Regions from separate parts of the Streptomyces sp. NPDC101237 genome, predicted to be linked through region 4. Evidence: riboswitches for the same ligand, from Rfam matches in the RefSeq annotation. Region 4 holds a riboswitch; each other region holds the start of a gene.

Region 1 (7,399 bases), on a different contig from region 4:
CCCCGCACCGGCTCGCCGCCGAGGACCACGACGGCGTCGAGCTCCTGTTCGTCCACACCCTGCTGCAGAGTCCCCTGGCCGCGCTGTGCCTGGGGCCGATCACTGGAGAGCTGCCGTGAGCAACATCGAGGAGAAGTTCCCCCGGGCCCTGTGGGTCCGGCTCATCATCTACATCGCCGTCGGCCACGTCTTCGCCGCCTTCCTCTACCTGCTGTTCGCCGTGGGCGGCAAGGGCTGAGCGCTCCCGTGACGGCCCGGCCTCAGTCGAGGAGGCGTGCGCGCAGCCGCTCGCGGGTGCGCGGGGTGACTCCGAGGCCCTGCTCCAGGTAGGTGTCGACGTCGCCCCACGTCTCCTCGATGCTCTCGAAGGCCGCCGTCAGGTACTCCGCCCGGGCGTCGAAGAGCGGGCTCAGCAGCTCCATCACCTCGGGGCCGTAGGCGCTGTCCCCGCCGCCGCTGCGCCGCACCTTGTAGCGGCGGTGCTTGGCGTTGGACTCCAGGTAGTCGGCGAGGATCGCGTCCCGCTCCACGCCGAGCGCGAGGAGGGTCACGGCTATCGAGACGCCGGCCCGGTCCTTGCCGGCCGCGCAGTGCATCAGCGCCGGGACGCTGTCCTCGGCGAGGTCGTGCAGCACGCGCGAGTGCTCCGCGGTGCGGTCCCTGACGATCGTGCGGTACGAGGTGACCATCCGGTGGGCGGCCTTGCCGTCGCCGAGGAGTCCGCGCAGCTGCTCGGTGTCGCCCTCGCGGACCATCGTCCAGAACTCGGCGCCGTGTGCCGGGTCGGTCAGCGGCAGGTTCAGGTTCCGGACGCCGGGCAGCTCGACGTCCGGGCCCTCCAGCTTCTGGTCGGCCGCGTTGCGGAAGTCGAAGATCGTGTGCAGGCCGAGGGAGGCCAGGAACTCCGTGTCCTGTTCCGTGGCGTGCGCCAGGTGCCCGCTGCGGAACAGCACGCCGTGCCGGACCCGGCGCCCGTCCACGGTCGGCAGGCCGCCCACGTCGCGGAAGTTGCGGACCCCGGCCAGCTCGGGCTCGGTCGACGGGACCTGCTGCGTCACGGGGGCTCCTCCCGGCCGGTCCCGTCGGCGCTGCTCGCCGGCGGGCACTGGATCGACCATACGACATCGGTTTCCACGGGCAATGAGTTGTCCACAGCCGTTGCCTCCAGGGCCCCACGCCCTTGATGATGTTGGTGCTTGAGCGGATCTGTTGGCACCTGTGTGAGGTTTCTCGTGGTGGACATCGCCGATAACGGTCGTACCTGGCTCCTGTCGGGCCCCGGCAGCAGCTACGCGCTGCATCTCACGGAGGACGACGAGCTGCTCCACCTGCACTGGGGCCCGAGGATCCGGCTCGCCGACGCCGAGCAGCTCAGCACCCGGGCGCTGCCCGCCTACTGGGCCTTCGAGTCCCCGCTGGACGGCCGCGAGGAGTACCCCGTCGAGGGCGGCCCGCGGTTCGTCCGCCCCGCCCTGTCCGTGCGCACCGAGGAGCGCCGCGGCACCGAGTGGGTCTTCGAGTCGTACGAGACCGACGACGGCGCGGACGGTGACGGACTGCGCCTGCGGTTCAACGACGCGGGGATCCTCCTCACCCTGCACTACCGGATGCGCGGCGACGTCGTCGAACGCTGGGTGACCGTCGACAACCGGGCGCACGCGCCCCTGGAGCTGCTGCGGGCCGACCCGGCCGCCTGGACGCTCCCGGACCGCGAGGGCTGGCGCCTCTCCCAGCTGCACGGCCGCTGGGCCGCCGAGTCCCGCCTCACCCGCGCCCCGCTCACCTACGGCGAGAAGGTGATCGGCAGCCGCCGCGGCCACACCAGCCACCAGCACCTGCCCTGGGTCGCCCTCGACACCGACGCCACCGAGGAGCGCGGCGAGGTCTGGGGCTGCGCGCTCGGCTGGTCCGGCTCCTGGCGGATCGCCGTCGCCCAACTCCCCGACGCCCGCGTGCAGATCACCGGCGGCGCCGGCTACGACGACTCGGGCCTTCTGATGCTGGCCGAGGGCGAGTCCTACACCAGCCCGGTCTTCGCGGGCCTGTGGAGCGACGGCGGCTTCGGCGGCGCCAGCCGTGCCTGGCACGCCTACCAGCGGGCGTACGTCATCCCGGACGCCGGCCGGGACCGGCCGGTGCTGTTCAACTCCTGGGAGGCCACCACCTTCGACATCTCCGAGGAGCAGCAGGCCACCCTCGCCCGGCGGGCCGCCGCGATCGGTGTCGAACTGTTCGTGGTCGACGACGGCTGGTTCGGCGCCCGTACCAGCGACCGCGCGGGCCTCGGCGACTGGACGCCCAACCCGGACCGCTTCCCCGAGGGCCTCAAGCCGCTCGGCGACCACGTGCACGCCCTCGGCATGCAGTTCGGCATCTGGGTCGAGCCCGAGATGGTCAACGCGGACAGCGACCTGTACCGCGCCCACGCCGACTGGGTGCAGTTCCAGCAGGGGCGCAGGCGGACGGAACTCCGCAACCAGCTCGTCCTCAACCTCGCCCGCGAGGACGTGCGGGAATACCTGTGGGAGCAGCTGGACACCCTGCTGTCCAGCGCTCCGATCGACTACGTGAAATGGGACTTCAACCGCTGCTTCACGGACGCGGGCTGGCCCGGCGAGCCGTACCCGCAGCGGCTGTGGGTCGACCACGTCCGCGGGCTGTACGCCCTGATCGACCGGATCCGGGCGGCCCACCCGGACGTCGCCATCGAGTCCTGCTCCGGCGGCGGCGGCCGGATCGACCTCGGCATCATGAGCCGCACCGACGAGGTGTGGACCTCCGACAACACCGACCCGCTGGACCGGCTCGCCATCCAGCACGGCTTCAGCCAGATCCATCCGGCCCGGGTCATGTCCGCCTGGGTGACCGACAGTCCGAACCACCAGCTCAACGGCCGGGTCAGCAGCCTGCGCTTCCGCTTCGTCAGCTCCATGGCGGGCGCTCTCGGTGTCGGCGGCGACCTCTCGCGGTGGACCGAGGAGGAGCTGGCGGAGGCGGCCCGCTGGGTGGAGCTCTACAAGGACATCCGGCCCCTGGTGCAGCGCGGCGACCAGTTCCGGCTGCGGCCGCCGGCCGGCGGGCTCAGCGCGGTGCAGTACACCCTCGGCGACGAGACCGTGGTGCTCGCCTGGCTCCAGGCCCAGAGCTACGGCGAGCCGATGCCCGCCCTGCGGCTCCAGGGGCTCGACCCGGAGGCGTCGTACGAAGACCGGGACACGGGCGAAATACTCCGCGGGGCCGTGCTGTTGCACCACGGGTTGCGCACGGAACTGCGCGGCGACCTGGATGCGACGGTTGTCCGGCTCCGTCGCATCTGAGCCATATGTCCGAAGTAGTGTTTTCATTCCGACTAGTTCTGGAATAAGCGGACGTGGTGGGACGTGCGTGAGGAGCGTCATATCCGTGACCGTCCGTCGCGCGTCATGCTCACGTAATTCCGGTGCCTTTCCGGGTGATTGACGGTCGGGGCGGGACGGGAATTCACGGAGAGTGACCGGGAATTCCCGTAACGGATCACGTGAAACCAGGACGGACGGAACCGGGCTCTTGTTCGTGTGCGTCCTGCTCGCTTACGTTCACCACGCATCCGGACGGAACGCCGAATCCTGCCGCCGACCGGAGTCCCCACACACACTCACCCGTGCCCGGCAGGAGCGGGGGACCCACCAGGTATGACCGCCTGTTCCGGTTCCCGGGACGGCTAGGGGTGTAGCCACGTCTTCCCGCGTGGCCGGGCAGCTCCAGCCCGAACCCGACAGCTCACCTCGCAGGCGCCGGAGAGGAATGTGTCATGCCCGCGAAGGGTAAGCACCGCCGTCCCAAGTCCCAGCGCCTCACGCGCTCGATGGCCGTCGCCGGAACCGGCGGCGCCGCGCTGGCCCTGCCGCTCATGGGGGCCACCGGCGCCCACGCGGCCACCACGCAGACCGTTTCCGAAAAGGCCACGCAGTCGATTCCGACCGTCGCGAAGACGGTCGCGCGGAAAGCCGCCGACCGTAATTCAGGCACCGGGAATTCCACGCACCGCGTCTACACCGTGGTGTCCGGCGACTGCCTCTCGAAGATCGCCTCCGAGCACGACGTGCCCGGCGGCTGGCAGCGGCTCTACGCCGACAACCGGCAGGCGGTCGGCGGCGACCCCTCGCTGATCCACCCCGGTCTCGAGCTCGCGCTCGGCGGCCGGCACGCCGCGGCCGACCGCCCTGACCGGGACTCCCGGCCCGAGACGCCGGCGCCCTCGCGGTCCCACGCCCCCTCGGCGCCGTCCTCGGACCCGGCGGCCTCCTCGGACGCGTCGACGACGGCCGTCTCCGGCTTCACCCTCCCGGTGACCGGCGGCACCCTCGGCACCCGCTACCACGTCGCCGGCAGCATGTGGTCCAGCGGCTACCACACCGGTGTCGACTTCGTCGTCCCGACCGGCACCCCGGTCAAGGCCGTCGGCGAGGGCACGGTCGTGACGGCCGGCTGGGGCGGCGCCTACGGCAACCAGGTCGTCATCAGGCTCGCCGACGGCTACTACGCGCAGTACGGCCACCTCTCGGCGCTCTCCGTCTCGCCCGGCCAGACCGTGACCGCCGGTCAGCGGATCGGCCTCTCCGGCGCCACCGGCAACGTCACCGGCCCGCACCTGCACTTCGAGATACGGACCACCCCGGACTACGGTTCCGACCTCGACCCGGTCGGCTACCTCCGCTCGAAGGGCGTGACCGTCGGCTGACCCGTCGACACCTCCCGTGCGCCACGCACTCCGAAGGCCGGACCCCGATCCCCGGGTCCGGCCTTCGGGCGATCGACGCGTCAACGCGCCTGATCAGGGGCTTATTCCTGGATTGGCCGACTATTTACAAGTGTCTTATATCACCGGCAGTCAACCCCTTATTACGGTCGCGTAGGTCACAGCCCGAGGTGAATCATGGTCCGACGTGGCAGACGATTCGAAGAGTGACAAGGCATCAGTGATCGGGTCGTACGTGGCGGTGGGGGACAGCTTCACCGAGGGCGTCGGCGACCCCGGCCCCGACGGGGCCTTCGTCGGCTGGGCGGACCGGTTCGCGGTCCTGCTGTCGGACCGGCGGCCCGAGGGCGACTTCGACTACACCAACCTCGCGGTGCGCGGGAAACTGCTCGACCAGATCGTGGCGGACCAACTGCCGCGAGCCGTCGAACTCGCCCCGGACCTGGTCTCCTTCAGCGCGGGCGGCAACGACATCATCCGCCCCGGCACCGACCCCGACGAGGTGGCCGAGCGGTTCGAGCGGGCCGTGGCCCGGCTCACCGAGGCCGTCGGGACGGTCCTGGTGACCACCGGCTTCGACACCCGGGGCGTGCCGGTCCTCAAGCATCTGCGCGGCAAGATCGCCACCTACAACGGCCATGTCCGCGCCGTCGCCGACCGGTACGGCTGCCCGGTGCTCGACCTGTGGTCCCTGAAGACCGTGCAGGACCGGCGGGCCTGGGACGGCGACCGGCTGCACCTGTCTCCCGAGGGGCACACCCGGGTGGCGCTGCGGGCCGGTCAGGCGCTCGGCCTCGAGGTGCCGGCCGACCCGGACCAGCCGTGGCCGCTGCTGCCGCCCCGCGGCACCCTGGAGATCCGCCGCGACGACGTGCAGTGGGCCCGTGAGTACCTGGTGCCGTGGATCGGCCGGCGGCTGCGCGGCGAGTCCTCGGGCGACCACGTGACCGCCAAGGGGGCGCTGTCCCCGGACGACATCAGGATGCGGATCGCCTCCGTGGCCTGACGGCACGGAAGCGGACGAGGGGCGGCCCGCGCGCGGGCCGCCCCTCATGCGTCCTGCTCCAGCCCCACTTCGCGCGCCAGCGCCTCGTCGACCCACTCCTGCGCCCGCGCCCGAGACAGGGCGCCCGGGTAGGAGGTGAGCTGGACGGCGAGCCCGTCGAGCAGGGCGGTCAGACGCAGCGCCGCGGCCGCCGGATCGGGACACCGGAACTCGCCGGTGGCCACGCCCTCGGCGACGACCTCGGCGATGGCCGCCTTCCACTGCTGGTCCAGCCGCTTGGCGACGTCCCGCAGGGCGGGTTCGCGCAGCGCCACCGCCCAGCCCTCGATCCACAGCCGCCAGCCCTTGGCCTGCCCGGTCGGCGCGTACCAGCGCACCGCCGCCCGCAGCCGGCGCGACGCCGACGTGCGGCGGCCCAGCAGCTTGCGCAGATGGGCCAGGTCGTCCTCGGCGGCGTAGGCGAAGGCCGCGGCGACCAGTTTCTCCTTCGTCGAGAAGTGGTACAGCACCAGTGCGTTGCTCACGCCGAGGGCCGAGGCGACGTCGGCGATCCGCACCGCCGCCACCCCCCGCGCCTCGATCTGCTCGATGGCCGCCCGCAGCAGTTCCTCACGCCGTTCGGCCACGCTCAACCGCACTCTCGCCACGCGGTCACCCTAGACGGTCCCGCCCCCGGGCGTGTCGCCGTCCCCGCCCAGCGGCAGGCGCATGAGCGTGAGATCCAGCCGCCGGCCGGACTTGACGCCCACCTCCCGCCCCGTCCCCGCGTGCTCGAAGCCGAACCGCCGGTGCAGCCGGACGGAGGCGGTGTTCTCCGCCTCGACACCGGCGATCATGGCGTGGTGGCCCGACTCGCGCGCCGCGGCGACGAGGGCCGCCAGGAGCGCGGAGCCGATGCCGAGCCCGTGCCGCTCCGCACGGACGCAGACCGAGTCCTCCGCCGTGACCGGTAGCCGTCCAGCTCGCGCCACGGGCCGTACACCGCGAATCCGGCCACCTCGCCCGCCACTTCCGCCACGAACGCGGAGCCGCGCGCCAGATGCGCGGCCGGCCAGGCCGCCGCCGCCGCGGGAGACCGCGGGGCCGAGGTCCACGGCGCCGTCGAGTGCGCGATCGCGTCGTTGCGGATCGCGCGCACGGCCTCCGCGTCACCGGGCTCCCCCGGACGGACCGTCACGGTCACCGGTACCAGCCGAACCGTTCCGCGATCACCGGCAGGCGGTCGGCCACCACGGCGTGGGCCGCGGCCCGCGGGGTCGTGCCGTCGGACGCGGCGCGATCCAGCATCAGCCCCACCAGGGCCCGCATCGAGCGGCGGGTGTGCGCGAACGCCTCGTCCGCGTCCGCGCCGATGTCGCCGAACAGGGTCCACCACCACCACGCGTTCGTGCCCGAGTTGACCACCACGTCCGGCAGCACGGTCACCCCGCGCGCCGCGAGCCGCTCCTCCGCCTCCGGCAGGACGGGCATGTTGGCCGCCTCCACGATCCAGCGGGCGGTGACCAGGTGCTCGTTGGACGTGTCGACGGCGTACGAGACCGCGGCAGGCACCAGCACCTCCGCGTCGGCGGACAGCCACGCCTCACCCGGCAGTTCGAGATCGTCCGGGCGCAGCACCGAGCGGTCGACGGTGCCGTAGGCGTCCCGGGCGCGCA
Region 2 (7,399 bases), on a different contig from region 4:
CGGCGGCGGAGGGTCTGACCCGGACGGCCCTGCTCAGGCCGGGCGCACCACCCGGTGGATCGCCGACTCGCCGGCGTTGTAGATCGACTCCTCGCGGATGGACGCGCCGGGGCTGGGCGCGTGGATCATCATGCCGTCGCCCGCGTAGACACCGACATGGCTGTCGTCGTCGAAGAAGAAGACCAGGTCACCCGGCTCGACGGCGGCCAACGTCAGCGGGCTGCCGGCGAAGGCCTGCTCCGGCGCGCTGCGGGGCAGCGACACCCCGGCGGCCCGCCAGGCGGCCTGGGCCAGGCCGGAGCAGTCGTACGACTCCGGACCGGTCGCGCCCCAGACACAGGGCCGCCCGATCTGCGCGCGGGCGAACGCCAGCGCCTTCATCGCCTTGCCGGGCTCGGCCACGGCGACGGCCGTGAAGGGCGCGGCCGGGGGAGCGGTGGACAGCGGCTCGGTGACGGCCACGGGGGGCACCGTCGGGACGGCCGCGGTGACCACCGCAGGCATCGGCGGGACCATCGTGACGGAGAGCGGGTCCGCGGCGACGAAGAGCGGGTCGGCGGCGAGCGAGGCGGCGGCTGCCGTCGCCAAGGGCGGCTCGGCCGGCGCGGCGGGAGCCGCCAGCATCGCCCACGGCGGGTCCGTCACCGTCGTCGGCATCGGCGGCTGGGGTGCGGCGGCCATGGCCGGGGCGGTGGCGTAGCCGGTGGTCGGGTAACCGCCCATGTCCATGGCGGGCGCGGCCACGGGGAGGCCGCCGGTGCCGAAGTCGGCCGACGGCACGGCGTACGGGGCGGCGGGAGGGACGGCCTCCGCGAAGGCCTGGGGCACGCTGGGGTAGGCGGCGGCCGCAGCAGGGAAGGAACCGCCGGCCACCGCATCCTGGACGGGCCCGGCGGCGAGGTAGGCGCCGGTGTTCGCGGGTGCCGTGGCCGGGAAGCTGCCGGTGTCCGCGGGTGCCATGGCTGGGACGCTGCCGGTGTCCGCCGGCGTCATCGCCGGGAACGAGCCGGTGTCGTCCGGCATCCGGAACGTACCCGTGGCGCCCGGCGTCATGACCCGGAAGGAACCGGTGTCACCCGGGCTCACGGCGGACGCCACGGCCGAATCCATGGGCGCCACGCCGGAAGGACCGTCGGTACCACCGGGCGCCATGACCCGGAAGCCGCCGGTGTCCGCGGGGGACTGGGGCTGGGCGGTGCCGGGGCTCATGATGCGGAAGCCGCCGGTGTCGGTGGCGGGTGTGTGCGGGGTGGTGCCTGTGTCGCCGTTCGGGTTGAGGGCGGGGAAGCCGCCGGTGTCCATGGGGGACCGGGGCTGGGCGGCGCCCGGGCTCATGATGCGGAAGCCGCCGGTGTCGGTGGCGGACAGCGCCGGGATGGCGCCCGTGTCGTTCGGGTTGATCGCCGGGAAGCCGCCGGTGTCTGCCGGCGACTGGGGCTGGGCGGCGCCGGGGCTCATGATGCGGAAGCCGCCGGTGTCGGTGGCGGACATCGTCGGGATGCCTCCCGTGTCGCCGGGGGACATGACCTGGAAGGAACCTGTGTCCGTGGCCGGTATCACCGGGATGGCGCCCGTCTGCGTAACGGTCACGGCGGCGAAGGCGCCGGTGCCGGTCAGGGCGTCCGCCGCGAAGGTGCCGCTGTCGCCGTACCGGCCCGGCATGCCGGCCGGGGCCGGCCACTCCTGGGCCGGAGGCTGGGCGGCCGGGGCCGGTTCGAGGGCCGCGACGGCGCGCCGCCCGGTGCGCTGCGACAGGATCTCGCGCGCCTTGGCGATCTTCAGCTGGCTCCTGGTCTTTGACGCGCCCGGTGTGGCGCGCCGCGGCGCCGCGGCGGCCAGCGCCTTGGGCTCGGCGGACGGACCGGGCGGCAGGGCGGCCGGGGAGCCGGCCGTCAGTTCCCGCCGCGGGAGTTCCGCCGGTTCGCGGACGACCTCGATGCCGCTGGTCGCGGACGGCCCCGCGGTCAGTTCCGGCCGTGCCGGCCCGGAGTCCTCCAACTGGCCGACCAGGTCGGCCGCCATCGCGCTGACGGGCCGGCGTGGACCGGGACGGGCGGGCTGCCGGTCGGCGGGCAGCGCCGCCGGGACACTCGGTCCGAGCCGGGAGCGCGCTCCGTCGAACCATTCACGGGCGATGCTCTCCAGGCCCGGGTCGTCACGCCGGGGCCGCTTGAACAGCGGGACTCCGCGGGACCGCGAGCCCCCGTTCATCGCGCGGGTGGCGTTGTAGTTCCCGGTGGCGTTCTCGGCCTGGTCGTAGAGGCTGTCGATCCGTCGGCGAACCTCGTCACGGCTCTCGGGCGCCATGGGGGTCGTGCTCCTTCCGTACTCCGCCGACCGGGTTAGCTGTCGGGTTCGGGCGGGTCGATCCGGAAGGCATGCCCTACGGCCGCGGCCCCTCAGGGCGGTTGGCCGATTCACCCCAGTGGTTCGGTTGGGTCCCCGGCTCCGGAAAGCCCCGTTGGGCACCGGATTGGGCGGAGGCCGCGCGGCCCGACGGGATTCGCCGGGGGGAGCCGAGCGGCTTGCCCGTCAACCTAGCCAACTTGTGTCACTCGTGTGAAGGTTGAGGTGGCTAATGTCCGATACGTAATTGTGATGTTCGTCGTGGTGTTCGAGGCGTCGGACCCGTGCCGGGGCGGCCCGCACGGCTGCTTCCTATGAGATTGCCGTGAATTCGCGGGGCCGTTGAACGCGAGGGTGCCGTGCCGCGTACCGGGTGGGGGGATTTCCATGCCCGGCCGACCACGACACGCAGGGGAACGACCTTGAGACCCAACAGGCGCAGACGCCCTACCGGCGCACAACGCGCGACCTTCGCAGCGGTCGCCCTGATGCTCGGCGGCGGAACACTGGTCGCGGTGAACGTCTACGCCTCGGCCACCGAGGGGAGTTCGGACCAGCAGACCGGGCAGACCGCCCAGGTGCTGTCCGCGCCCACCGTCTACTGCCCCGACGTCGGCAGCCGTCTGACCACCGTGCCCGACGCGGCGCGTGCCGACGTCGACGACGAACTCGCGCAGCTGGACCAGCAGATCGCGGCCGCCTACCAGCAGCTCAAGGAGCAGACGGCGGCGATCCAGCAGGACCCCGGCTCCGCCGACGGGACGATCCTGGCGCCGCTGAAGGAGAAGCGGTCGGAGTCCCTGCAGCGGATCGCCGACGCCATCGGCCGTGCCGGCGAGCGTCCGCAGGGCCTCGACGACCTCGCCGCCTGCACCCTGCGCTCCTCGGACCAGGGCGGCGGCCAGTCGCCGTCGCCACAGGACAGCGGCGCGCCGAGCCAGGGCGCGAGCGCGAGTGCGAGCGCCGGTACCGGCGCCGGCGGCCAGGGCGGCAACGGCCCCGTCGCCGCCGACTACGCCGACATCGACAGCGTGCAGCCGAACGCCGCGACCCCCGCCGAGCAGCCCGGCGGTTCCACCGGCACCTTCTCCTCCAGCTGCGGGGTCAACGCCAACGGCCTGTTCAACTCGGACAACGTGATCGTGGCGCCCGGCGTCTCCAACGGCGCCCACCACTTCCACGACTACATCGGCAACCAGTCCAACAACGCCTTCGCCAGCGACGACGACCTCGCCAAGGCCGACACGAGCTGCGCCGACCGGGGCGACAAGTCCACGTACTACTGGCCCGTGCTGCGGTTGCAGAACGGCAAGCAGGAGCGCGACGCCGACAAGCCGGGCGGCGGCACCGAGGGCAACTCCGGGCAGATCGTGACGGCGAAGCAGGTCACGCTCACCTTCGAGGGCAACCCGACCTCCAAGGTCACCGAGATGCCGCGGCTGCTGCGCATCATCACCGGCGACGCCAAGTCCTTCGTCAACGGCCCCGCCAACGCCAACGCCTCCTGGAGCTGCACCGGTCACGAGGACCGGCAGCTCAAGGACAAGTACCCGCTGTGCCCTTCGGGCAGTGACGTCGTGCGCACGTTCAGGTTCCAGAGCTGCTGGGACGGCCGGAACATCGACAGCGCCAACCACCGCACCCACGTGGCGTTCGAGGCCGCCGACGGCAGTTGCCCGGCCGGGTTCAAGGCCATCCCGCAGCTGGTGCAGCGCATCGTCTACGCCGTCGACGCGCCGAGCCTGGACGACGGCGGCCGCACGGTCCCGCTGTTCGCGGTGGACTCGTTCCCCGAGCAGCTGCACAAGCCGGTCACCGACCACGGCGACTTCATCAACGTCTTCGACGAGAACCTGATGCGCACGATGGTCGACTGCATCAACTCCGGCCGCACCTGCGGCGCGGGGGCCGGCGAGGAGCCGCCGTCGCAGAGCGCCGAACCCGACCCGTCCGCGTCGGCGAGCCCGCAGAACCCGCCGTCCGACACCGCGAGCCCGGTCACCGAGCCGTCCGGCACCGCGGCCCCGGCCGACCCGCCGGCCGAGACCGGCAACGCCGAGCCGTCCGAGCCGGCGTCCGAGCCGTCCGAGCCGGCGTCCGAGCCCTCCGCCACGGGGAACGGCTCGGGCGGCACCGGCCTGCCGCACGTCTACGCCAGCGCGTCACCCAAGAAGTCCTCCGGCACGGGCGGTGCCATCAGCAAGCCGACCGAGCGGCCCGCGACCCAGGCCCCGGCCGACGCGCAGAGCCCGGCGGGCGCCGCTCCCGCGGGCCAGGAGACCCCGCCCGCCACCGTGCCCCAGACCGAGCCGCAGGCCGTCCAGGGCGATCTCGCCGAGACCGGCGCCCACCTCTGGCCGGCCGTCTTCGGCGGGCTGCTGCTGGCCGCCGGGTTCGTCCTGCTGTGGCGCACCAGGTGGCGGTCCTCCTGACCCTGCCGCGTGCCGTCCCCGCCCGGCCCCGGTCCCGGGGTCAGGCGGGGCGCAGCGTCCGCCGGGCGAGTTCGAACGCGGGGAGCATCTCCTCGTGCTCCGCGCTGTCGAGCCCGCCCAGGTGCAGGACGACGGGTCCTCTGGGCGTGACCACGGCCAGGGCGGATTCCTTCTTGCTCTCCTCCAGCAGCTCGCTGGTGTACACGTAGTCCACCCGCGTGCCGGCCAGCCCGCCGGACGTGAAGGCCCGGTACCTGGCCCCCCGGGTGTGCCCCTCGGCGGCCACGAAGGCCCGGAGCACCGCGCCGGCGTCACCGCTTCCCGGTTCCCCGGTGGACACCCGCAGGAAGCCGACGGCCCCGGCGGGCTTCGCGTCGATCTCGCAGACCAGCGTCACCGGGCCCTGCCGCAGCAGGCTTTGGGCCAGGTCGTCGTCCGGGGCGTTCGAGGCGATCGCGGCGAGGCCGTCGACCGCCTCGGCCCGCCAGCCGCGTGCGGTGTCGAACGTGACCGGCAGCCGGCAGGCCGAACCGGCGCCGCCGACCGTGCCGCCGCTCTGGGCCACCGCCTCGGACGCCGCTCCCGACACCGAGACGTCCGTCGCGCGTGCCGACACCCGGCACCCCGTCAGCAGCCCCGCGAGCAGCGCGAGCGCCACGGTCCTTCTCCCCAGGGTCCCCACCCGTCAGCCTCCCCTTCGCCGTCCCCGGCGGGCCACTGTAACCAAGGACGCCGGGCCCGGCCGACGGATGCGCGGGCCGGGCGCCCGTACGCCCGTGGCCCTGCCGCCTCGCCCGTACGCCCCGGCCGATGCCCGCGCCGGTTGCCTCCGGCGGCCCGGGCACGGCAGGGTGCCGGTGTGCCCACCTTGCTGATCGTCCACCACACCCCCTCGCCGCACTGCCAGGCCATGTTCGAGGCCGTCGTCTCCGGAGCGACGGACCCGGAGATCGAAGGGGTCCGGGTGGTGCGGCGGGCGGCGCTGTCGGCCACGGTCTCCGACGTCCTCGCGGCCGACGGCTATCTCCTCGGCACGCCGGCCAACCTCGGCTACCTCTCCGGCGCCCTCAAACACTTCTTCGACCAGATCTACTACCCCTGCCTGGACGAGACGCGCGGCCGGCCCTTCGGCGCCTTCGTGCACGGCGGCAACGACGTCACCGGCGCCCTGCGCGCCCTCGACTCCATCACCGCGGGTCTCGGCTGGCGCCGGGCGGCGCGGCCGGTCACCGTGACGGGCGAACCCGGCAAGGCCGATGTCGAGGCGTGCTGGGAACTGGGCGCGACCGTCGCCGCCGGGCTCGCCGACAGCGCCTGACCCGCTCCCCGGGCTGCCCGGCGTCACCCGGACGGACGAAGGTGCGGGCGCCGGATCCAGGGCCCACGATGGGTTCAGGCCATGTCGTCGATCCCAGGGAGCGCCGGATGGCAGCGCGTCGCCGTGCCTCCGGGCCGCCCGCGGAGGAAGTGCTGCGGGAGTGCGCCCAAGACGTCGTGGACGTCGCCGCGGGCATCCGGGAGGTCTGCGCCCGCACCAGCTCCGTCCTGTTCGCCCCGGCGCTGACCGCGTCCGCGCGCCGCCGTCCGCGCACCGGCTGCGCGGCCCGCTGGGCGCTGCTGCGGGCGCTCACCGACCGGCACGGGCTCGGCGGTGCGGCGATCGTGGCCCCGGACGGGGTGGGGCGGCTCCTCGGCGCGGCGGGGGAGGCGCTGGGACGGGAGAGCCTGGCGGCGCTGGTGGCGGTCACCTCGCTGCGGCTGAGGATCGCGGCCGTCCTGCTCGGCCACCCCGAGTTCGGGCGGGACCCCGGCATGCGCCGGCTGACGGCCGCGGTCGGCGCCGACCCGGACTCCGAGGCCGTCCGCGCGCTGCGGGCCCTGCTCAAGGACCGCGACGCCCGGCGGTCGCTGTCCGCACTGACCCCGGTCCTCACCGAACTCCTCGCCGTCCACGGCCTGCTGGGCGAGGACCCGGTCAGTGACGAGACCGCGTGGGCGCTCGCCGCCGGCCGCGAGCTGGCCGCCGACCCGGCCCGGCAGGTCAGCGCGGCCCACCCCCGCGCACCCCGAGCCACGGAGGGGGCCGTCCTGGCCGTCGAACCCACCGCCCGCGAGGCCGGGGGCATCGCCGCCGAGGGATCGCTGCTCGCCTTCCTGCGCGGCCTCGACTCCCTGGAGGCCGAGGACCGCGTCCTGATCCAGGAGGTGCGCGGCTCCGACGGCGTGCTGCGATACGTGGTCCAGGCCCCCGGCAGCACCCCCGGCCGCCCCCGCGAGTGCGTCCCGCAGGACTTCGCGGACGCCTGGCGCGACCTGTTCACCACCGACTCGCCGTACACCCGCTCGATCCTGCTGGCGATCCGGCGGCACGGCGTCCCGCGCGGTGCCGATCTCGCGCTCGTCGGACACGGCGAGGGCGGGACCGCCCTGCTGAACCTCGCCGCGGACGAGGAGTTCTGCCGCGCATACCGGGTGACCCACGTGGTCACCGTCGGGGCGCCGGCCGGCCGCCGGGAACCCGCCGACCCGCGCACCTGGCTCGCCGCCGTCACCAACCGGCACGACCTCGTCCCCTCCCCGGGCGGCCCCGGCACCGACCGCGGCCCGCACCCCAACCGGTA
Region 3 (7,399 bases), on a different contig from region 4:
CTCGATGGCCTCGAAGGCGCCGGTGGAGGCGCCGGAGGGAACGGCGGCACGACCCGTGCTGCCGTCGTCGAGGCCGACCTCGACCTCGACCGTGGGGTTGCCTCGGGAGTCCAGGATTTCCCGGGCTACGACGACGTCGATGGACGGCACGAGCATCTCCTTCTTGGGATGTGACGCTGGTTGTGCGGGCGCACGCGGGCCTTGTCGGCCCTTGCTCAGCCTTGCGACTAGAGCCTAACCGCCCCGGACCCGTCAGACGGCCGACCGACCGGCCCGTGGACACACTGACGGTACTCATTGTTCATGTACGGAACAAAGGGGGGTCCGGTGAAAAACGGAAGAAGAGCGGGTCACGAAGAGGCCCGCGGGAGGCGGCCGCGGACACGGCCCCGCCCCGGTGCGTACGGGGGAGAACGCACCGGGGCGGGAGTCAGCCGGGGGGACGGGGGCGGCCCGCACGTGGACCTCGCCACGAGGACCACGGCCGCGCGGGGGCTGCGGTTGGGCGGGCCTACTTCAGGTGCAGCTGCTGGCCCGGGAAGATGAAGTCGGCGTCGTCGACGATGTCCTTGTTCAGCTTGAACAGCGCCTGCCAGCCGCCCTTGACCTTGTGCTTCTCGGCGATCGAGCTGAGCGTGTCGCCCTTGACGACCTTGTACTCGCCGTCGCCCTTCTTCACCTTCTTGCCGGTCGGGGTGGTGACCGTCTTCTTGGCGGCAGGACGCTCGGCGGAGCGGGAGGCGGCCTGGCTGTCGGTGGAGCGGGTGGCGGTGCCGCCGCCCGACGAGCTGCCGGAGCCGGAGGAGCTGGAGCCGCCGGTGTAGGCGGCACCGGACAGGCCCTTGCCGCAGACCGGCCAGGCGCCCTTGCCCTGCGCGGCGAGGACCTTCTCGGCGACCGCGATCTGCTGCGCCTTGCCGGCCTGGTTGGCCTGCGCGGCGTACTGCGTGCCGCCGTACGCGGCCCAGGTGGAGGCGGAGAACTGCAGGCCGCCGAAGTAGCCGTTGCCGGTGTTGATGGCCCAGTTGCCACCGGACTCGCACTGGGCGACGGCGTCCCACTCGGAGGCGGTGGCCGCGGAGGCGGTGCCGGTGGCCATCAGCGGAGCGGCGATGGCGACACCGGTGACGCCGGCGAGCGCGGCGACGCGGGTGGCCTTGGACGGACGACGGTGCTTGCCCTTGCCGGAAAACAGCATGGAGAATCCCCTCACCGACGCCTGCGAGGTGAGCTGTCGGGTTCGGGCCGGTTGAGTTGCCCGGCCGCACACCTCACGGTGCGCGGCTCCACCCCTAGCCGGACACGGCGGTCTCAACCACCGGTCCCGGCACCTACCTTGGGTCCCCCGCTCCTGCCTACGGCGCTTGACGCGACGACTGTTCCCGGGCAGCCGCTGGCAGGACTCGGCGTTGCGACAACCGGGGCTCGTGGTGACGAGCGGCCTCGACCGTAAACAGGCGATCAGGGGAATTTCAAAGATGATCAGGGCTTCTGAGACTCATCCCACACTTTCACCGAAACGGACATTCAACTCGAAGCGGGACGTCAACTCCCGCCGGTTTTGGCCCTATTCGGTGCCGAGTTTCAGGGTCTGACCGGGGGCGATGTCGTTCGGGTCGGTGCCGATGTCGGCCTTGTTGGCGGCGTAGAGCGCACGCCATCCGCCGTCCAGGTCAAGGGAGTCGGCGATGGAGGCGAGCGTGTCGCCGTCGCGCACGGTGTAGGTGTCCGCGCTCCGGGAGGCATGACGACCGGAAGACATCCCGCTCTGACCGTTTGTCACGCTTTCGTCCGCCGAGCCGCCACGGTGCTTGCCGCTGCTGCCGACCGCACCCGTGTCGACCAGATCCCAAGAACTGCCCGTCTGCCACGAATTGTCCGACTCGTCTGCTTCGGGGACGACCGGGTTCTCGCTCGCTTTCGAGCTGTCCGAGCCGCCCGTTCCCTTCCCCGCCGTCTTCGAGGAGGCGGCGGGAGCGTCCTTGCCGGAGCCCTTGCTCGCGCTCGGCGACGGCGTGACGGACGCGGAGTCCGAGGCGCCCGCCGAGGAGTCGGAGGGGCCGGAGTCCGGGGAGGCGGAGGAATCCGATGAACCAGAAGAAGAGGACGAATCCGACAGCCCGGAGGAGGAGTCGGCGGAGCCGGACGCGTCGCCCGAGTCACCGGCGCCCGTGTCGACGCTCACCGAGGCGTCGTCCGAGGAGAGCCCGGAGAGCAGGGCGCAGGTCCGCCACGGCTTGGTGCCCTGGTCGGCGAGGATCTTCTCGGCGACCGCGATCTGCTGCGAACGGCTCGCCTGGTCCGGCGTGCCGGCGTACTCCTGGCCGCCGTAGTGGTCCCAGTCGTCCTGGGACATCTGCAGGCCGCCGTAGTACCCGGTGCCCTCGTCCATGCTCCAGGAGCCGCCGCTCTCGCACTCGGCCACCCGGTCCCAGGTGCTGCCGTCGGCCGCGTTGGCGCTCGCCGCACCGAGGAGCGGAATGGCGATGGCCGAGCCGGTCACGCCGGCCGCGACGAGGAGCGCCGGAGCCTGACGGGGGCGACGGTGACGACCGTTCCCGGAGAGCATGCGGAGACCTTTCGAGCGACAGCGGTGACCGGCGCGACGGTCCTGCCGGCGCGCCGCACTGATGGGTGAAGGTATAGGCAGACGATCACTTGTCACAAGTTAATGCCGCGTAGATCACGTGAAGATCACATAGTTGAACCCTGGTCATCTTTACCGGTGATGGGCCCGGCGGGGGTGAACTCCACGGGGAGCGTGCGCAGTCCGCGCATGATGAGTCCGCCGCGCCAGCGCAGCTCGCTCTCCTCGGCCGCCAGCCGCAGGTCCGGCAGCCGGGTGAGCAGGGTGGCGAGCGCGCTCTGGCCCTCCAGGCGGGCCAGCGGGGCGCCGAGGCAGTAGTGGATGCCGTGGCCGTACCCGAGGTGCTGGTTGTCCCGCCGCGCCAGGTCGAGGGTGTCCGGCTCGGCGAACCGCTCCGGGTCCCGGTCCGCGGCGGCCAGCACGACCAGGACCGGGTCGCCGGTGGCGATGCGCTGCCCGCCGAGGCCGAGCGGCTCGGTGGCGAACCGCCAGGTGGCGAGCTCCACCGGCCCGTCGTAACGCAGGAGTTCCTCCACCCCGGTCTCCAGCAGCCCGCGCTCGCCCGCGGCCAGCGAGTCCTGCAGCCGGCGGCGCTGTTCCGGGTGCGTGAGCAGCGCGTACGTGCCGTTCCCGATGAGGTTGACCGTCGTCTCGAAGCCGGCGAACAGCAGGATGAAGGCCATGGCGGCGGCCTCGTTCTCGGTGAGGTGCTCGCCCTGGTCGGAGGCGCGGATGAGCCCGGAGATGAGGTCCTCGCCGGGAGCGGGCTCGGCGGTCAGCGCCTCGCGCTTGCGGTGGATCAGCTCGGCCAGGTAGCCGCGCATCTTCTTCACGGACCGCGCGACCCCGCCCCGCGGTCCGCCGCCGTGCCGGATCATCATCCCGGCCCAGTCCCGGAAGTCGTCCTGGTCCTCGCGCGGGACGCCCAGCAGGTCGCAGATGGCGTAGATGGGCAGCGGGAAGGCGAACTCGTGGATGAGGTCGGCCTCGCCGCGGCCGGCGAACCCGTCGATGAGCCGGTCGGTCAGCTCCTGCACCCGGGGCGCGAACTCCGCGACCCGGCGCGGGGTGAAGGCCTTGCTGACGAGCCGGCGCAGCCGGGTGTGGTCCGGCGGGTCGATGTTCAGCAGGTGCGTCATCAGCTCGGCCTTGCGCTCACCCGGGATCCCGGTCTTCCCCTTCGCGTGCGCGGGCTCGTCGTGATGCGCCGGGTTCTTGGACAGCCGGGGGTCGGCCAGGGCCTGCCGGGCGTCGGCGTAGCGGGTGACCAGCCAGGCCTCGACCCCGCTGGGGAGCCGCGTACGGTGCACCGGCGCGTGCTCCCGCAGCCAGGCGTAGGCGGGATAGGGGTCGGCGGCGAACTCCCAGGTGAAGAGTTCGGGGGCGGCGGTGGCGTCGGAGGCGGGCTGGTCGGTCACCTGATGACGGTATCCGGCGGCGTGCGCCGCCCGGACCGCGCGTCGTCGGTCCAGGCGAGGGGGGCCGCCCCCTCCCGGCCCCGTCCGCGGCGGTCCCTACGCGTCCACCCCTTCCGCCGCCCGTACCGCGTCCCGGTAGGCGCGGGCCGCCGTGCGCAGGGCCGCCTCCGGGTCGACGCCCTCCGTCTCGGCCCGTACCGCCAGGGCGAGCAGTTCGTAACCGATGCCCCGGGCCTGCGGGAGGGGTACGTCCAGGCCCGCCGTGTGCACCCGGGAGGCGAGCTTGGCGGCCAGGGCGAGTCCGGGCTGGGCGAGGGGCACCCCGTCGGTGACGGACGCGCGGCGCTTCTCGATCGCCTTCGTGCGCAGCCAGTGCTCCTTGACCTCCTCCGGGGTCGTGGCGGTCTCGTCGCCGAAGACGTGCGGGTGACGGTGGATGAGCTTCGTGACGATGCCGGCGGCCACGTCGTCGACCGAGAAGGGGGCCTCGGGGTCCTCCTCCGCGATGCGGGCGTGGAAGACGACCTGGAGGAGCACGTCGCCCAGTTCCTCGCGCAGTTCGTCGCGGTCGCCGGCCTCGATCGCCTCGACGAGTTCGTAGGCCTCCTCGATGGCGTACTTCGCCAGCCCCTCGTGGGTCCGCCGCGACGACCAGGGGCACTCCCGGCGGATGCGGTCCATGACCTGGACGAGGTCGAGGAGCCGGGCGCCGGGCAGGTCGTAGGAGGCGGGCAGCAGCTCCAGCTCGGGCATGGCGATCCGGCCGGAGCCCGCCATGCGGGCGAGGCCGTCGGTGAGCGCCGGCTCGCCCTCGCCCGTCGCGACCACCACCACCGTCCGGCCGCCGGCGCAGGCGTCGACCAGTTCCTCGGCGGTGGGCGCCGACTCGTCCACGGTGGCGCCGGCCTCGCGCAGGTAGGGCAGCTGCGGGTGGGCGCCGTCCGCGCACAGCACGCGGTCCGCCGAGCGCAGTGCCTGCCAGGCGGGCCAGGACAGCAGGCCGGGGGCGACCCGGTGGCTGGTGGTGAGCAGGACGATCCGGCCGGGGTCGGGGACGGGCGGGACGGAGGGCCGCGAGCTGGTGGTGTTCACGATCCGAACGTAACGCACCCGCGCCGCCCGCCCCGGGCGTTGTCCACAGGCCGGGGGTGATCAGGTGATCGTATGACCACCGGGTGTCCGGCCTGCCCGTCCTATGCCGTGGCCTGGGTCCCCGACGACGTGACCTCCCGGACCCACGGCGTCTTGGCGTCCACCCGGCTGCTCTTCTCGACGTCCCAGGCGCCGTAGCGCGGGTTGAGGTCGACGTGGAGTTCCTGGGAGGCCTTGGACAGGGCCTTCCAGAAGGCGGGCTGGCTGGTGTCGGTGCCCAGCCGCCTGGCGAGCTTCTGCGCCTCCAGCTGGAGGCGCAGGTTGTCGTCCAGGCGCTTGGGCGCGATGCCGTACTTCTGGAGCCAGGCGGTCTTCAGCGCCTCGGAGCCGCCGGCCTGCTGGGCGAGGCCGGTGCGCATCTGCTGGATCTCCTTGCGGGTGACGCTGATGCCGTTGTCCTGGGCGGCGCGGTGCAGCACCTGGTCGAGGACCATGTTGTGCAGGGTGTCCCGGGTCAGGCTGCTGGTGGCGGCGAGCACCTGCTGGTACTGCTGGTCGTCCGGCACCGCCGCGCGCTGTGCCTGGCGCACCTCGTTCACCCGGGTCTCCAGCTGGGCGACGGTGATCCGCCGGCCGCCGACGACGGCCGCCGCGCCCGGGTGCGCCTGGCTTCCGCAGGCGGACAGGAGGGGGACCGCGGTGGCGATCGCGGCGGACAGGACGAGCGCGGTGCGACGGCGGCGGTGCAAGGATGCCTCCCGAGGAGATTGTGCGACGGTGCACAAAGTCTTGCGGTGATCGATGGTAGGCAGTGGGCAAGCTCTGGCCAACCCATTCGACCAACGATTCACACGCGCATCCGGCACCGCCGCGCCACCCTCCGCAAGGGTTTGCGGTACGGACCGCCGCGGCGAACGGCCTCAGCCGGTGATCGCCACCGGGGCGTCCCACGCGTCACGGTCCACGGTGATCGTGTAACCGCCGCGGGTCTCCTTGCTGTTGACCATGTACTGGTGCGCCCGGCTGTGCCCGGTGAACTGGGTGGCGCCGAACGGCCAGTCCGCCGTCGTGGTGTTGTGCTTGTCCCACAGCGCGTACCAGAGGTTGCCCGGCAGGTCCGTCTTGTCCTCGGCGTTCGCGATGGCCTTGGCGCTGGAGCTGGTGAAGCCGTAGTAGCCCGCGCGGTAGGTCTTCGCACGCAACTGCTTGTCGAAGGAGCGCACGTAGGTGAGCACGGCGTTGTTGCACGCCGTGTTCGTCGTGTCGTACGCCTCCATGTCCAGGTAGATCGGGCTGCCCGCCTTCATGCCGAGGGCGGCCGCCTTGGCGACGGCGTCGGTGGCGTCGGCCGTGCCCAGGGAGGCCGCGTTGGCGGTGGTCATCTTCTCCGGGCTCGAACCGCTCTGGCAGGACGGCTGGGCGCCGACGTAGAGCGGGATGAGCTTCCAGCCCGTCGCGGTCACGGACTTGACCCAGGAGGCGGTGAGGTTGGGCTGGGCGCAGCCGCGGTTCTTGCCGCCGACGTAGACGGCGGCGGCCCCGTAGAGGCCGCCGTACCAGGCCTTCATCGCGGCCGCCGAGGGCGCGGCGCAGGTGTCGAACGCGCGGCCGGTGTAGGTCTTCTGAGCGGGCCAGGTGGTGGCCGCCATGGAGGTCTGCGCGGCGATCCCGGCCCCGGCGACGACCGCGGCTCCCGCGACGCCCCACGTGATGTATCTGCGCTTCTTCGACTGCCGATGGCTGGACATGCCGTGACTCCACCCCTGAATTTCCGTGTCCGTGCCGCGCGAAAAGGCCACGCGGAAAGCAGATGCAGTATGAACGGTGGGCGGACTAGCCCCGCACCTGCCCCAGCCACTGCAGCGTCCGCCGGATCTCTCCGGCCATCGGATGGCCGGGCCCGTGCAGCCGTTCGACGTCGAACAGCAGCCGGGTGAAGGTCTCCTGACCGGCCGGGCGGTCGCCGAGCGCGAGCAGCAGGTGCCCGATCCGGCGCCGCACGTCGTGCGCGAGCTGCGGGTCGCCGGCCACGTACTGGTTCTCGTAGTACGGCAGCAGCGAGCGGTACTCGGCGAGCGCCGCGGCCGGTTCGCCGAGCTGCTCCAGGCACTGGGCGGTGTCGTAGCGGAACCGCAGGGACTGCGGGTCGGCCTGGCCGGCCTCGGCAGCGCGTTCGTCGGCGAGCCGGCGCAGTTCGGGCAGCGCGCGCCGGTACTGGCCGTCGTCCATCAGCGTGGCCGCGTACTGCTTGCGCAGGGTGCGGACGACCGTGGAGCGCTCGCCGTGCTGGTCGGCGGCGACC
Region 4 (7,399 bases):
CAGGCGGCGCAGGGACGCGTCCGCGGCGGCCTTGATGTTGGCGGCGGACAGGCCGGGGTAGTCGGGGTGCTGGCTGACCTTCGTCGCGATGACGACGTCGGCGCGGTTGCCGCGCGCCGCGATCCACTTGCCGATGACGGTCTCGGACTCACCGCCCTGGTGGCCCTCGATCCAGGCCGTGTACGCGTCGGCGGTGTCCACGAAGTTGCCGCCCGCCGCGGTGTACGCGTCGAGGACGGCGAAGGAGGCGGCCTCGTCGGCGGTCCAGCCGAAGACGTTGCCGCCCAGGCAGAGCGGGAAGACCTCCAGGTCGGAGGAGCCGAGCTTGCGAAGGGAACCGGAGGCGGAAGAAGCGGAAGAAGGAGTCATGTCCCAGTTCAACACCGGCCGCCTGCGGACCGATGCCGCCGCCACGCGAAGTTCTCGTAAAAGCGGAAGGCCCCGGCGGACTCCGGGCACACCGGACCGGCAGCCCTGACGTCGGGGGGTTGTCGTCGGGGCCGCCGGGGTTCGGTGGGGTCCGTCAGGGGGTGAGGCCCTTGCCGCGCAGCCACGTCATCGGGTCGATGCCGGTGGCCTGTCCGCCGGGGTGGACCTCCAGGTGGAGGTGCGGGCCGGTGACGTTGCCGGTGGCGCCGACCCGGCCGATGACGTCGCCGGTGGCGACCTTCTGGCCGACCTTGACGCCGATCGAGGACTGGTGGCAGAACCACAGCTCGGTGCCGTCGTCGAGGGTGAGGATCGTGCGGTAGCCGTAGGAGCCGGCCCAGCCGGCCTCCGTGACGGTGCCGCTGTGCACGGCCTTGATCAGGGTGCCGGTGGGAGCGGCGAAGTCGAGGCCGGTGTGGTAGCCGGAGGCCCACATGGAGCCGGCCTGGCCGAAGGTGCCGGTGATCGTGTACGAGACGACCGGCAGCGTGTACTGCTTGGCCAGCGCGGCGAGCCGCTTCTGCTCGGCCTGCGCCTTCTCGGCGGCCTGCGCCTTCTGCTTGGCGTCGGCGGCCTGGGTGGCCGCGGCCTTCTCCGCCTTGGACTCGGCGTCGGAGACCGCCTTGTCGGCGGCGGCCACGGCCTTGGCGGTGGCCCGGACGTCGATCTGGGTCTGCTGCTGCTCGGCCTGCGCGATGATCCGGCTGCGCAGTGCCTCACCGGCGTCGGAGGAGGAGTCCGCGTCGGTGGCGGTCGCCGTGGTGACGCGGCTCAGCGCGGTCTGGGTGGCCTGGGTGGCCTGGTGGCCGGTGCCGTCGCCGAGCAGGGAGTCGACGGAGGACGGCAGGTCCGGCAGCGAGAGGGAGACCGGCGGCTTGCCGGTGTTGGCGCTGGCCATGCCGCCCGCGCCGACGGCGGCGATGACACCGACGCCGAGGACCGTGGAGCTGCGGGCGAGTCCGCCGCCGCGCTGCTTGGCGACGCGGTGCCGGCCGCGTACCGGGGCGAGGGACTCCTCGGTGGGGTTCCACTCCTCCCAGGGGCCCTCGTCGGTGCGCCCGGCGCCGTAGCCGTAAGCCTCGGGCTGACGCTGACTGGGCACGAACGGGGCTGTCGGAGCAGGCCGGTTGGACGCCACGCGGGCGCACTCCTTTCCTTCCGCTGCCTACCGGGTTAGCTGACGGGTTCGGAGCGGGAAGGTCTCCTACGCGCGTATACCGACCGTTTCGTACCCGGCGACATACGAGCGATTCACCCCAATGAGGTGGTTCCCCGGTTCCCTTGCGGGATTCGGCGCGTGCGCACGGAGCCGTCGCGGGTGACGGCTGGGACGACCGCGCTGCGTTATCGAACGTTAATAGACGCGGCTGGCAGATTCCAAGCCGTTCTCCTTGATCATTAAGCTTTCGAAGCGAGGACTTACCTGTCACGAACGGCCAAAAACGGTCGAGTTGGCCGCGCGGTCGGTGCGGCACGGGAGTCACAGCGTTTTGATGGTGACCCGGGCGTGATGCGGAGGGCTGCCGTCCGCACACCGAGGGTGACCTTCCCCTGGACGGACGCTCAGGCGCGCCGCACCACCAGCAGCGCCATGTCGTCCGCCGTCCGGCCGCCGGTGTGCCGGCGCACCTCGGCCGCGAGACGGGCCAGCAGCGCTCCCGGGGCGGTGCCGGCCCGGCCGGCCAGGCGCCGCTCCGGGTCGAAGAACCGGCCGTGCGCGTCCCGGGCCTCGGAGAGGCCGTCGGTGTGCAGCAGCAACGCGGTCCCGCTCGGGAACGGCCGCTCGGCGGCCCGGTCCGGCCAGGCGCCCAGCTCGCCCATCCCCAGCGGCAGCGCGGCCTCGGACACCTCGACCGGGCGCACCGTGCCGTCGGCGTGCAGCAGCAGCGGTGGCGGATGGCCCCGGTTGACGACCCGGACCCTGCCCTCGCCGTGCGGGAGTTCGGCGAGCACGGCGGTGGTGAACCCCTCGAAGGTGTCGACTCCGCCGCGCCGGACGCACTCCCGGGCCAGCGCCCGCTCCAGCCGGCCCGCCACCGCCTCCAGCGAGGCCTCCTGCTCGGCGGCCTCCCGGAACGCGCCGAGCACCACCGCGACGGCGGCGACCGCGCCCATGCCCTTGCCGCGGACGTCGCCGACGACCAGCCGTACCCCGTACGGGGTGTCCTGGACGGCGTACAGGTCCCCGCCGACGAGGGTGCCCTCCTGGGCCGCCTCGTAACGGGCGGCGATCTCGAAGCCGCCGATCCGCTCGGCGGGCTCGGGCAGCACCGCGCGCTGGGCGGCCTCGGCGACCTCGCGGGCGGAGGCCAGCCGCTGGTCGCCGAGGCGCACGACCCGGTTGATGCCGGCGGCGAGGGCGGAGACGGTGGCCACGGTGGTCAGCTCGGTGACGGCGTCCGCGTCGGGCACGAGACCGAAGCGCGCGTGCACGCCGTAGACGGCGAGGAAGGAGGCCAGGCCGGTCAGGACCGTGGTGCGCAGGGAGGAGAGCGGGGCGGCGACCAGCGGGGCGGCCGTGAAGAAGGGGACGGCCGTGTACGCGACCGGGGTGAGCACGTCGTAGAGGACACCGGCGACGATCAGCAGAGCGGGCAGCAGGCGGGCCAGGGTGCGGACGGTCACGGACCCGTCCTCCCGCGCCTCTTCGAAGCCCACGGCCTGACTCTCCTCTGTTCGGGGATCCCCTTGTGTGTCCGTCCAGATTTGCGGTTGCGAGCGGACGGGGGCGAGCGGTGTGCGCCGGGTGGATGAGCACGGAGAGATGTGACGACGGACACGTGCCGGTGCACGCCGGGCCGCGCCGGACACGACTCAGGGCCGGAATCCGTGTTCTGGATTCCGGCCCTGGGCCTTCAGTAGCGGGGACAGGATTTGAACCTGCGACCTCTGGGTTATGAGCCCAGCGAGCTACCGAGCTGCTCCACCCCGCGTCGTTGAAACCAGCATACGCCATCGGGAGAGGCGAAGTCACATCGGTCGAACGCGGTCAGCCCAGCAGGTGGCCGTTCGGGGCCTTCGCCAGCTCCTCGTAGGCGCCGAGCACCAGCACCGCCACCCCCGCCTCGCGCAGCGCTCCCGTCCCGTCGGCCGCCTCGACGAAGGTGTCCGGTTCGCGCCACGCCGTCACCACCCGGCGCACCCCGGCTCGCAGGATCAGCTCCGCGCAGGGATGCGGCCGGGAGGCGCGGCGGGTGCAGGGTTCGAGGCTGGTGTAGACGGTGGCCGCGGCGAGCCGCGGGTCGTCCGCGGGGATCTTGGCCAGGGCCGCCTCCTCCGCGTGCACGACGGGGTCGCCCGCCTCGCGCGAGTGACCGCGGGCCAGTTCCGTGCCGTCGGCCGCGACCACCACGGCGCCGACGCTGAACGCGGTCCGCGAGGGCGGGCAGTCGGCCGCCAGTTCGCAGGCGATCCGCAGCCAGTGCCGGTCGGCGGCGGACACCGACCCGCCCGCGCCGGGTGCGGTGGGCTCGTACCGCATCAGAACGACGTCCTCGATACGGCGGCTCTCCACGAGCCGCAGCCGTCCCGCCTGGTATCCGCCGGGGCCGAACAGGCGCGGCGCCTTCGGGTCGCCGACGAGGAGGGGCGCCAGGACGAGCTGGAGTTCGTCGGCGAGGCCCTGCCGCAGGAGCTGGGTGTGGACGGTGCCGCCGCCCTCGACCATCAGCCGGCCGACCGCGCGCGCCTCGTACAGGTCCCGCAGCAGCGCGGGCCAGTCGAGCTCGGCGCCGAGGGAGACGACGTCCGCGGCGACCCCGAGGCCGCGGATCCGCGCCGCGCCCGCGTCCGTGGTGTACACGACCTTCTCGCCGCCGGTGTGCCAGAACCGCGCGTCCGGATCCAGGTCGCCGGTCGCGGTGACCGTGACCTTCAGCGGGTACTCGGGCCTGCCCGCCGCGACCCGGGCGGCGCGCCTGCCGGGGTCGTTCACCAGCAGCCGCGGGTTGTCCGCGCGGATGGTGCCGGCGCCGATCAGGATCGCGTCGACGCAGGCCCGCACCTCGTCGACGCGGTCGAAGTCGGCCGGGGAGGAGAGCAGCAGCCGGTCGGGGCCGGTGTCGTCGAGAAAGCCGTCGAGGGAGACGGCGGCGGACAGCAGGACGTAGGGGTACGGCATCGGACGGGCTCACTCCCGGGGGCGACGGGCAGGCTTGGTTAAAGTTTGAAACAAACCTACACTGGCGGTATGACGACTCGCTGGCTGACGCCGAAGGAGCAGAGCGCCTGGCGCGCCTACATCTCGGCGACGCACCTCCTGGAAGACGCTATGGACCGGCAGCTCCAGCAGGACGCCGGCATGCCGCACCTGTACTACGGCATCCTCGTCAGTCTCTCCGAGGCCCCCGAGCGCAGGCTGCGGATGACCGACCTCGCCGAGAAGTCGAAGATCACCCGGAGCCGGCTGACGTACGCGGTGACCCGGCTGGAGAAGGACGGCCTGCTGCGGCGCGAGGACTGCCAGTGGGACAGGCGCAGCAGCTTCGCCGCCCTGACCGACGAGGGCCTCGCGGTGCTGGAGCGGGCCGCGCCGGGGCATGTCGAGACGGTACGGGCGGCGGTGTTCGACCAGCTCTCCCCCGAGCAGGTCGCGCAGTTGGAGGAGATCAGCGCGGCGATCACGCGGGCACTGGAGGGCGACGCGTCGACGCCGCGGCCGACCTCCGACGAGGTTCCCTGGCGCCGGCGGTCCTCGCCCTGTTCCGGCCCGTCGTAGCAGCTCCGCGACGGCCTCGGACGGGCCTCCGTCAGACCTCCTCCGGGCCGCCGCCCGCCGGATGGCTCACGGGCGGGAGCGGGTGGTTGTTCCCGCGGAAACGCTGTTGCTTCAAATTTAAAACGTGGGTAGGGTTCCCAGCGGTGAATCTGCTTCAAATCTGAAGCAGATTCCGCTGCCGTCCTGCACCCGGACACAGGAGACCCGATGCCCGACTTCCCCGCCGCCACCCAGCGCGCCCGCGTCCGGGTTCCGCTGCGCTTCACCGACGGCTACACCGTCGACGCCGAACTCGTCACCTTCCACGGCCTCGCCGACGGCCAGGAACACGTCGCCGTCGTCCTCGGCGACCCCGCGCCCGGCACGCTCCCGCTGGTCCGCCTGCACTCCGAGTGCCTCACCGGCGACGTCTTCGGCTCGGCCCGCTGCGACTGCGGACCGCAGCTGCGCGAGGCCGTCGAGCGCATCGCGCAGCGCGGCGGCGTCCTGCTCTACCTGCGCCAGGAGGGACGCGGCATCGGCCTCTACAACAAGCTCGACGCCTACGCCCTCCAGGACCAGGGCCTCGACACCTACGAGGCGAACGCCGCCCTCGGCCTCCCCGAGGACGCCCGCGACTACACCGCCGCCGCCCAGATGCTGGCCGCCCTCGGCCTCACCGAACTCGACCTGCTCTCCAACAACCCCGACAAGGCCGAGCAGTTGCGCGACCTCGGTGTCACCGTCCGCGACCGCGTGCCGACCGGCGTCTTCCGCACCGCGCACAACGTCCGCTACCTGCGCGCCAAGGTCCTGCACACCCAGCACACGCTGCCGCTCGGCGAACTGACGGACCTCACCGCGGGCTGAGGCACCGCCGCGCCGTCACAGACTCAGCGCGATCGCGGCGCCGATGCCGCCGAGGCCGAGGGCGACGGCCGCCTCGGGCCAGCCGCCGTCGCCCCAGCGGAAAAGCCGGTCGGCCGCCAGCCGGCCAGGACCGAGGGCGGCGAGGCCGAGGGCGACCACGCAGATGGCGACGTTGTACTCCACGCCGCCGTCCTCGTCCCACAGGCCGTGCGCGGCGGTGACGGTCACCATGGCGTTGATCATCACGCCGACCACGGCGGCGGCCGCGAGCGGCGTGAGCAGCCCGACCAGCAGGCCGAGACCGCCGAGCAGCTCGGAGAGGCCGCCGATCACGGCGAACAGCTTCCCCGGGTGGTAGCCGAGGTCGGCGAACCCCTTGCCGGTGGCGGTCAGACCGGGCCCGCCGAAGAACCCGAAGAGCTTCTGGGAGCCGTGCGCGGCCAGGAACAGCCCGAAGGTCAGTCTGATGAGCAGCAGCCCCCAGTCACCGGCGGTGGTGTGCCGCTCACGGTCCCGCCGCGCGGGCTGCCGCGCGCGGACCGAAGGCCAATCCGTAGTGCGCCTCGCCATGTGAAGACTCCGGTACGGACGACGATGGGGCGTCTCCCCTGCCGGGAGAGGCGTCGTTGGACCGGACGGCGGCGAGCGCGCGCCACCACGCCGCGTCGGCCGCCCCCACCGATGCTTCCGCACCCGCGCCGGGCGCGCACGTCGAGAGCGCGGCGCCCGCGGCGGGGCCCGCTCGGCGCCGGGCCGTCAGGCGAGCCAGTCGGTGTAGCGGGTGGGCGCGACGCGGGCGTTCGGATCGGTCAGGACATCGCCCTTGACCTGGGCGAACATACCCGCGGTCGGGTCGGTGACGACGGTGCGGTGGTCGCCCTTGCGGGACAGCGTGAGCCGGCCCAGCTCGTCCAGGGGGAAGACGTCGGGTCCCGCGATGTCCCGGATGCCGTTCAGCGGCGCACCCGCGGCGACCTCCGCGACCTCCGCGGCCACGTCGGCGGCGGCGATGGGCTGGATCGGCGTCGCGGGCAGCCGGACGGTGTCGCCGTCGGAGGTCCAGGACATGATGCCGTCGACGAACTCCATGAACTGCGTCGCCCGGACGATCGAGTAGGGCACCGGACCGGTCGCGAGGATGTGCTCCTGCAGCGTCTTGGCCCGGTAGTAGTCCAGCTCCGGCACCTGGTCGACGCCGACGATCGAGAGAACCACGAAGTGACCGACGCCGGCCCGGTCGGCGGCGGCCACGAGGTTGTCCATCGAGGTCTGGAAGAAGGCGGGCGAGGCGTCGTCGAAGGTCGGCGAGTTCGTCAGGTTGACGACGACGTCGGCCCCGGCCATCGCCTCGTCCAGCCCCTGGCCGCTGAGGACGTCGACGCCGGTGGACTTCGAGTACGGCAC

The links. A riboswitch is a leader RNA that binds a small molecule or an ion and turns the genes downstream of it on or off. The one in region 4 is predicted to bind cyclic di-AMP.
Region 1: linked by a shared signal. The riboswitch ahead of ACIRQ9_RS38915 (peptidoglycan DD-metalloendopeptidase family protein) and the one ahead of ACIRQ9_RS00490 (M23 family metallopeptidase) in region 4 are both predicted to bind cyclic di-AMP.
Region 2: linked by a shared signal. The riboswitch ahead of ACIRQ9_RS13725 (NlpC/P60 family protein) and the one ahead of ACIRQ9_RS00490 (M23 family metallopeptidase) in region 4 are both predicted to bind cyclic di-AMP.
Region 3: linked by a shared signal. The riboswitch ahead of ACIRQ9_RS14980 (transglycosylase family protein) and the one ahead of ACIRQ9_RS00490 (M23 family metallopeptidase) in region 4 are both predicted to bind cyclic di-AMP.

What each region holds. Positions count from the first base shown of each region.
Region 1 is NZ_JBIWNY010000048.1:4,554-11,952, forward strand. Features, by position in the region: gene ACIRQ9_RS38895 (helix-turn-helix domain-containing protein) at 1-119, shown strand, start outside; gene ACIRQ9_RS38900 (DUF6126 family protein) at 116-238, shown strand; gene ACIRQ9_RS38905 (tyrosine-protein phosphatase) at 261-1,058, opposite strand; gene ACIRQ9_RS38910 (alpha-galactosidase) at 1,233-3,317, shown strand; cyclic di-AMP (ydaO/yuaA leader) riboswitch at 3,626-3,788, shown strand; gene ACIRQ9_RS38915 (peptidoglycan DD-metalloendopeptidase family protein) at 3,791-4,720, shown strand; gene ACIRQ9_RS38920 (SGNH/GDSL hydrolase family protein) at 4,959-5,744, shown strand; gene ACIRQ9_RS38925 (TetR/AcrR family transcriptional regulator) at 5,789-6,391, opposite strand; gene ACIRQ9_RS38930 (GNAT family N-acetyltransferase) at 6,401-6,715, opposite strand; gene ACIRQ9_RS38935 (Glu/Leu/Phe/Val dehydrogenase dimerization domain-containing protein) at 6,924-7,399, opposite strand, start outside.
Region 2 is NZ_JBIWNY010000007.1:154,931-162,329, forward strand. Features, by position in the region: gene ACIRQ9_RS13720 (NAD-dependent epimerase/dehydratase family protein) at 1-18, shown strand, start outside; gene ACIRQ9_RS13725 (NlpC/P60 family protein) at 34-2,307, opposite strand; cyclic di-AMP (ydaO/yuaA leader) riboswitch at 2,316-2,490, opposite strand; gene ACIRQ9_RS13730 (DUF1996 domain-containing protein) at 2,835-4,778, shown strand; gene ACIRQ9_RS13735 (lipoprotein) at 4,819-5,436, opposite strand; gene ACIRQ9_RS13740 (flavodoxin family protein) at 5,638-6,096, shown strand; gene ACIRQ9_RS13745 (hypothetical protein) at 6,204-7,399, shown strand, end outside.
Region 3 is NZ_JBIWNY010000008.1:103,054-110,452, forward strand. Features, by position in the region: gene eno (phosphopyruvate hydratase) at 1-156, opposite strand, end outside; gene ACIRQ9_RS14980 (transglycosylase family protein) at 512-1,198, opposite strand; cyclic di-AMP (ydaO/yuaA leader) riboswitch at 1,202-1,373, opposite strand; gene ACIRQ9_RS14985 (transglycosylase family protein) at 1,568-2,569, opposite strand; gene ACIRQ9_RS14990 (cytochrome P450) at 2,695-4,005, opposite strand; gene ACIRQ9_RS14995 (nucleoside triphosphate pyrophosphohydrolase) at 4,102-5,097, opposite strand; gene ACIRQ9_RS15000 (SurA N-terminal domain-containing protein) at 5,199-5,846, opposite strand; gene ACIRQ9_RS15005 (glycoside hydrolase domain-containing protein) at 6,018-6,845, opposite strand; gene ACIRQ9_RS15010 (protein kinase) at 6,931-7,399, opposite strand, start outside.
Region 4 is NZ_JBIWNY010000001.1:111,593-118,991, forward strand. Features, by position in the region: gene ACIRQ9_RS00485 (aldo/keto reductase) at 1-369, opposite strand, end outside; gene ACIRQ9_RS00490 (M23 family metallopeptidase) at 524-1,567, opposite strand; cyclic di-AMP (ydaO/yuaA leader) riboswitch at 1,575-1,735, opposite strand; gene ACIRQ9_RS00495 (PP2C family protein-serine/threonine phosphatase) at 1,993-3,087, opposite strand; tRNA gene ACIRQ9_RS00500 (tRNA-Met) at 3,289-3,362, opposite strand; gene ACIRQ9_RS00505 (dihydrofolate reductase family protein) at 3,419-4,549, opposite strand; gene ACIRQ9_RS00510 (MarR family winged helix-turn-helix transcriptional regulator) at 4,619-5,146, shown strand; gene ribA (GTP cyclohydrolase II) at 5,354-5,995, shown strand; gene ACIRQ9_RS00520 (DoxX family protein) at 6,011-6,565, opposite strand; gene ACIRQ9_RS00525 (SDR family oxidoreductase) at 6,752-7,399, opposite strand, start outside.